Linked DNA regions of Sphingobium yanoikuyae. The protein of the gene in region 1 binds, or shares a complex with, the protein of each later gene. Links are inferred from orthologs where the notes say so. Each region holds a gene or a part of one and is shown on either strand. Other genes may lie near its edges.

Evidence for each region.
Region 2: the proteins of secY (region 1) and secA are in contact, whole or in part, in a crystal structure (PDB 3DIN), measured with the Thermotoga maritima proteins. The link is inferred for Sphingobium yanoikuyae from one-to-one orthologs. Residues at the interface, in WP_004081795.1 of Thermotoga maritima: Glu108, Gly109, Glu110, Glu111, Ala236, Glu237, Arg238, Arg239, Ile240, Thr241, Ile242, Gln243, Tyr244, Ala245, Arg246, Arg247, Val248, Thr249, Gly250, Arg251, Arg252, Val253, Tyr254, Gly256, Ala257, Ser258, Thr259, Tyr260, Leu261, Pro262; in WP_004082002.1 of Thermotoga maritima: Glu261, Ala262, Arg263, Lys300, Ala301, Arg302, Thr303, Ile304, Ile305, Leu323, Tyr324, Asp325, Pro326, Val329, Ser330, Tyr333, Ile336, Lys340, Phe345, Val349, Glu363, Phe364, Tyr374, Ser375, Gly376, Gly377, Glu393, Ile395, Thr482, Ser483.

What each region holds. Positions count from the first base shown.
Region 1 is NZ_CP053021.1:3,969,656-3,972,837, forward strand. The notes cover bases 98-3,021. They hold secY (preprotein translocase subunit SecY), read right to left. Parts: upstream 2,271-3,021; coding sequence 924-2,270; downstream 98-923. Other genes in these bases: HH800_RS19080 (ATPase), read right to left, coding at 98-182; HH800_RS19085 (adenylate kinase), read right to left, coding at 221-877; rplO (50S ribosomal protein L15), read right to left, coding at 2,466-2,996. In the rest of the region: more of HH800_RS19080, read right to left, coding at 1-97. UniProt on the Escherichia coli protein: The central subunit of the protein translocation channel SecYEG. Consists of two halves formed by TMs 1-5 and 6-10.
Region 2 is NZ_CP053021.1:1,957,365-1,960,636, forward strand. It holds secA (preprotein translocase subunit SecA), read right to left. Parts: upstream 2,934-3,272; coding sequence 201-2,933; downstream 1-200. Other genes in the region: HH800_RS09795 (glycine zipper 2TM domain-containing protein), read right to left, coding at 1-41; HH800_RS09805 (ArnT family glycosyltransferase), read left to right, coding at 3,216-3,272. UniProt on the Escherichia coli protein: Required for protein export, interacts with the SecYEG preprotein conducting channel.

The sequences.
Region 1 (3,182 bases):
CTGTTCCACCAGCGCCCCGGCTCTGCCAGCAGCGCATAGGCCGCGCCGGGCGCCATAGCCACGTCCACGCTCGCCTGCACGACAAAGCCGGCATCGCTGCTGGCAACCACCCCACCCTGTCCGGGCGCGGCCGCCAGCGCCATGCCGGCGCCTGTCAGTATCGATCTGATTGGATAGGCCATGTTCCCTCCCCGCCTTGTCGCCGGGGAGGGAGAATAGCTCAGGCCGGAACGCCGTCCAAGATGGCGACGATCGCGCCGCTGACATCGTTCATGTCGGCCATGCCGTCGACGCGGCTGACGATGCCGCGCGCTTCGTAGATCGGCAGGATCGGTGCAGTCTTGGCGCGATATTCGGCCATGCGGGTCCGCACCGTTTCCTCATTGTCGTCGGGACGACGCTTGAATTCGTGCCCGCCGCACTTGTCGCACGTACCCTCGACCTTGGGCTGCTTGAAGGCATCATGATAGCCCTCGCCGCAGGTCGCGCAGGTGAAGCGACCGGTGATGCGCTCGACCAGCGCATCCTCGTCCACTTCCAGCTCGATCACATGATCGAGCGTGCGGCCGCGATCGGCCAGGATGGTGTCGAGCGAATGGGCCTGGGCCTCGGTCCGCGGATAGCCGTCGAAGATCACGCCGGTATCGGCCGCCAGCGCATCAAGCGCTTCGCCGATGATGCCCGAGACGACCTCGTCCGGCACCAGCGAACCCGATTCCATCAGCGCCTTGGCCTGAAGGCCGACCGGAGTCCCCGCCTTCACCGCAGCCCGCAGCATGTCGCCGGTCGACAGCTGAACCATGCCACGGCTGTCGACGAGCCGCGTGGCCTGGGTGCCCTTGCCGGCACCCGGAGGACCAAGCAGAATGATATTCATTGCGCGCATTCTCCCCTTGTACTTGCGCTTGTCTGTCTGCGCCCCCTTAGCGCAGACGGCCCTTCAGCTTCGCCTTCTTGATCAGATCCCCATATTGATGGGCAAGCAGATGGCTCTGGATCTGGGTCACGGTATCGACCGTAACATTGACGACGATCAGCAGGCTAGTCCCACCAAGGTAGAAGGGAATTCCCGCCCGGGCGATGGCAAATTCCGGCACCAGACAGATAAAGGCCAGGTAGGCGGCGCCGATCACGGTGATCCGGGTCAGGACATAATCGAGATAATTCTCGGTATTCTTGCCCGGACGGATGCCCGGAATGAAGCCGCCATTGCGCTTCAGATTGTCGGCCGTCTCTTCCGGATTGAACACCACGGCGGTGTAGAAGAAGCAGAAGAAGACGATGCCCAGGCCATAAAGGCCCATGTAGAAGGGGCTGCCGTGCGACAGATACTGGTTGATCGTCAGCACGATGCTGCTCCAGCGGCTGTCATCGTCCGCCTTCACGCCCATGAACTGCGAGATGGTCAGCGGCAGCAGCAGCAGCGAGCTGGCGAAGATCGGCGGGATCACGCCCGCGGTGTTGACCTTCAGCGGCAGGTGGCTGCGATCGGCCTGCATCAGGCCCTGGCGCGTCTGGCGCTTGGGATACTGGATCAGCACCCGGCGCTGCGCGCGTTCCATGAAGCAGATGAAGGCAATCAGACCAAAGCCCAGCACGACGACCAGGAAGATGACCAGGCCCGAGATCGAGCCTTCGCTGCCCGACTTGAACAGGTTGCTCAGCGTCACCGGCAGCTGCGCGACGATACCGGCCATGATGATCAGCGAGGTGCCGTTGCCGATGCCGCGCGAGGTGATCTGCTCACCCAGCCACAGCAGGAACATGGTGCCGCCGATCAGCGAGATGATCGCCGAGACGACGAACAGCATGCCGGGGTCCACAACCACGCCCTGCGCCTGCCAGTTGGCGGCGGCGGCATAGCCCTGCACGGCGGTCAGGCCGACGGTGCCATAGCGGGTATATTGGTTCAGCTTCTTGCGGCCGCTCTCGCCTTCCTTCTTGATCGCCGCGAGCTGCGGCGAGAGGGAGGCGGCCAGCTGCACCACGATCGACGCGGTGATATAGGGCATGATGCCGAGCGTGATGAGGCTCGCGCGCGACAATGCACCACCCGAGAAGGTGTTGAAGATGTCGAGGATGCCACCGGCCGACTTCTGCGACCAGGCCGCGAGCGCGGTGGGATCGATACCCGGCAGCGGCACGAAGCTGAGGAAGCGGAAGACGATCAGCGCGCCGAGGGTGAACCACAGGCGCTTCTTGAGGTCGGTCGCCTGGCTGAACTTCGCGAGGCTGAGATTGGATGCGAGCTGGTCGGCTCTCGATGCCATTGTGGCTGCCCTTCAAATCATTCTTGCCGGAGCCATCGGGCTCCGTGGCGGAATCGCTACCCCCTTAGCGGGGCGGGAAGACCATGTCGAACGGGAGTTGCCGCCGTTGCGACGAACATATGCTCCCCCCGATACACATAGCCCCGCCAACCCATATCGGGCAGCGGGGCCGTGCTTGCAAGTCTCGGGCGAGACTTAGGCCTTGGCGGCCTTCTTGGCGGCAAGGGCGGTGCCCTTCTTCGCCTTGGCCTTCTCGGCAGCCGGGACGACTTCGATCACGTCCAGCTTGCCACCAGCCTTGGCGACCGCTTCGACGGCGCTCTTCGAGGCACCGGCGACCAGGAAGCTGACCTTGGTGGTCAGTTCGCCCTTGGCCAGGACGCGGACGCCATCCTTGCCACCACGGGCCAGGTTGGCGGCCTTCAGAGCCGCATGGTCGATGACGGCAGCGGCGTCCAGCTTGCCGGCGTCGATCGCGGCCTGCACTTCACCCAGGTTCACGATCGCATAATCGTTGGCGAAGATGTTGTTGAAGCCGCGCTTCGGGATGCGCATGTGGAGCGGCATCTGGCCACCCTCGAAGCCGTTGATGCTGACGCCCGAGCGTGCCTTGGCACCCTTCTGGCCGCGACCGGCGGTCTTGCCCTTGCCCGAGCCGATACCGCGGCCGACGCGCATACGGCCCTTGCGGGCACCGGCATTGTCGTTGATTTCGTTCAGTTTCATGTTCGCACTCGCTTTCGCTTTTGTCGCGCTGATCCCGTGCGGGATCATCTAAAGGAAGCGCCCGTTAGCGCTTCCGCTGAAAAAACGAAAGAGGGGTTTCCCCCTCTTTCGCTTCATTTCGTCGGATCGAAAGGGCTTAGAGCCTGATCGTTTGAGGTGGAAGCGCTTCGCGCTTCCGCCGATAAC
Region 2 (3,272 bases), 2.0 Mb from region 1 along the record:
GCGATCACAGCCAAGGCTAATACCATCGCAAATTTCCTCATGCCCTTCTCCTTCCGCCGGAACATCCGGTCCGCATCGCATAGGCGCAAGGCGCAACGGCCTGTCAGCGCAAGAGTTCCGCATTTTCATTACAGGATCAAAACAAAAAAGGGCGCTGCCATCGGCACCGCCCTTCCCTGTTTCTCGCCTGTGGTCGTGCCTCAGCTCAGCGCACCATGGCAATGCTTGTATTTCTGGCCCGAACCGCAGGGGCAAAGCGCATTGCGGCTGATGTCGAGATTGGCGAACTCGCCCGGCGCGACATTGTCCACCGGCGCGCGCGGGATGGTGGTGGTGATGCCCGCCAGTTGGCTGCCATCGATATCCGCGCTGTTATCCTCGCCCGAGAAGGGATCGATATGGGTGGTGATGAAGTCCGGCAGCACCGGCAGGTCGAACTGCGGCTGCGGCGCTTCCATGCGGAACTGCACCCGCGCGATCGAGCTGGTCACATCCTCTCGGATATTTTCCAGCATGCGCTCGAACAGGGCGAAGGCTTCCTGCTTATATTCGTTGATCGGTGTCTTCTGCGCATAGGCGCGCAGATGCACCACCTGGCGCAGCGCGTCGAGCGTCGACAGATGCTCCTTCCAGTGATGGTCAAGACTCTGGAGCATGATGCTCTTCTCGATCATATGCCAGTCGGTCGCTTCGACTTCCTGCGTCTTCTCGGCAATGGCCGCGTCGGCCAGGCCGGCAAGCCGCTCCTCGATCATTTCCGGATCGACGGCGTCTTCAGCCAGCCAGGCGTCGAAATCAGGCTCCAGACCCAGCACTTCGGCCGTGCGCAGCTTCAGCCGCTCCATATCCCATTGTTCGGGATAGGTGCCCGGCGGGCAGGATGCGCCGACCAGGTCATTGACCGTTTCATGGCGCATGTCGGTGACGACATCGTCCACCGTTTCGGCGTCCATGATGTCGCTGCGCTGCTCGTAGATCACCTTGCGCTGGTCGTTCATGACATCGTCATATTCGACGACCTGCTTGCGGATGTCGTAGTTGCGGGCCTCGACCTTGCGCTGGGCGGTCTCGATCGCCTTGCTCAGCCACTTGGACGGGGGCAGCGCCTCGCCATCCTCCAGGTTGGAGCGGATCATCTTGGCGAACATCGTGTCCGGGCCGAAGATGCGCATCAGGTCATCGTCGAGGCTGAGGTAGAATCGCGACAGGCCGGGATCGCCCTGACGGCCCGAACGGCCGCGCAGCTGATTGTCGATACGACGGCTTTCGTGCCGCTCGGTCGCCAGCACGAACAGGCCGCCGGCCGCCAGCACTTCCTGCTTCTCCGCCTCGATCTCGACCTCGATGCGGGCGATCGCCGCCTCGCGCTCGGGGCCTTCCGGCATATCACGCAGTTCGTCCTCGACCCGCATCTCCAGATTGCCGCCCAGCTTGATGTCGGTGCCGCGGCCAGCCATGTTGGTGGCGATCGTCACCGCGCCCTTGCGGCCTGCCTGGGCAACGATATGGGCTTCACTCTCGTGGAAGCGGGCGTTCAGGACCGCATGCTTGACGCCTTCCTGATTGAGGAATTCCGACAGCATTTCCGACTTTTCGATCGACACGGTGCCGACCAGCACCGGCTGACCCTTTTCGGCATGTTCCTTGATGGTGCGCGCGATGCCCCGGAACTTGTCTTCCAGATTCTTGTAGAACGTATCTTCCTCGTCGACGCGCTGTACCGGCCGGTTGGTCGGGATGGTGACGACGTTCATCTTGTAGATTTCGTAGAATTCGGTCGCCTCGGTCGATGCGGTGCCGGTCATGCCCGAAATCTTGGGGTACATGCGGAAATAATTCTGGAAGGTGATCGACGCCAGCGTCTGGTTTTCCGGCTCGATCTGGACGCCTTCCTTGGCTTCCACCGCCTGGTGCAGACCGTCCGACCAGCGGCGGCCATCCATCATGCGGCCGGTGAATTCGTCAATGATGACGACCTTGCCGTCCTTGACGATATAGTCGATGTCGCGGCGGAACATCACCACCGCGCGCAGCGCCTGGTTGACGTGATGGACGACCTGGGTGTTTTCGAAATCGTAGAGATTATTGCCCTGGAGCAGGCCGGCGGCCTCCAGCAGGCGCTCGATCTTCTCGGTGCCGTCTTCGGTCAGCGTGATCGTGCGCTGCTTCTCGTCCTTCTCATAATCCTCCTCGACCAGCTGCTTCACGATCGCGTCGACCGCGACATACAGCTCCGACTTGTCGTCGGTCGGACCGGAAATGATCAGCGGCGTGCGCGCCTCGTCGATCAGGATCGAATCGACTTCGTCGACGATCGCATGGTTGAACGGGCGCTGGACCATCGCACCGCGATCGAACTTCATGTTATCGCGCAGATAATCGAAGCCGAGTTCATTGTTGGTCGCATAGGTGATGTCGGCATTATAGGCCTCGCGGCGCTGATCTTCCGACAGGTTGGGCACGATCACGCCGGTGGTGAGGCCCAAGAAGCGATAGACCTGACCCATCCATTCGCAGTCACGGCTGGCCAGATAGTCATTCACGGTGACGACATGGACGCCCTTGCCTTCAAGCGCGTTCAGATAGGTGGCGAGCGTCGCCACCAGCGTCTTGCCTTCGCCGGTGCGCATTTCGGCGATCTCGCCGCGATGCAGGACGATGCCGCCGATCATCTGGACGTCGAAGTGACGCATGCCCAGCACGCGGACCGACGCTTCGCGGACGGTCGCAAAGGCTTCGGGCAGCAGGCCGTCCAGCGTCTCGCCATTGGCCAGGCGCTCACGGAAGCGCGCCGTCTGGTTCACCAGTTCATCATCGCTCATCGCCTGGATCGTCGGTTCGAAGGCGGCGATCTGGTCGATGACCTTGCCCAGCGATTTCACATAACGTTCGTTGGACGATCCGAAGATAGACTTGGCGAGTGCGCCGAACATGCAAATTCCTGACAATGAGGGGGCCATGGGTCCAACGGACACATGGGCAGATATGCGCCGCGATTTAGGCACGGCACAGCCGATAGTCAATCAATGCGACGGACTGTCGCACGGCTGTAACGGCTTTGTCCGATGCGGTTTTGCCGCGGCCGCGCCGTCCTGCAGGCGCGACGCGCCGCCGAAAATATTTTGCGTTTGGGCGCACGCCGCCGCAAGAGCGCCACGACAACAAGGGTCGCAAACAGGGTGTATCGTTCCATTTCCATGGCGCCGTCGCGCCGATTGCGCCTGCCTCTGGCGGCGCTGCTGGTCAGCGCATTGATCGGCTGGTTCCTGATC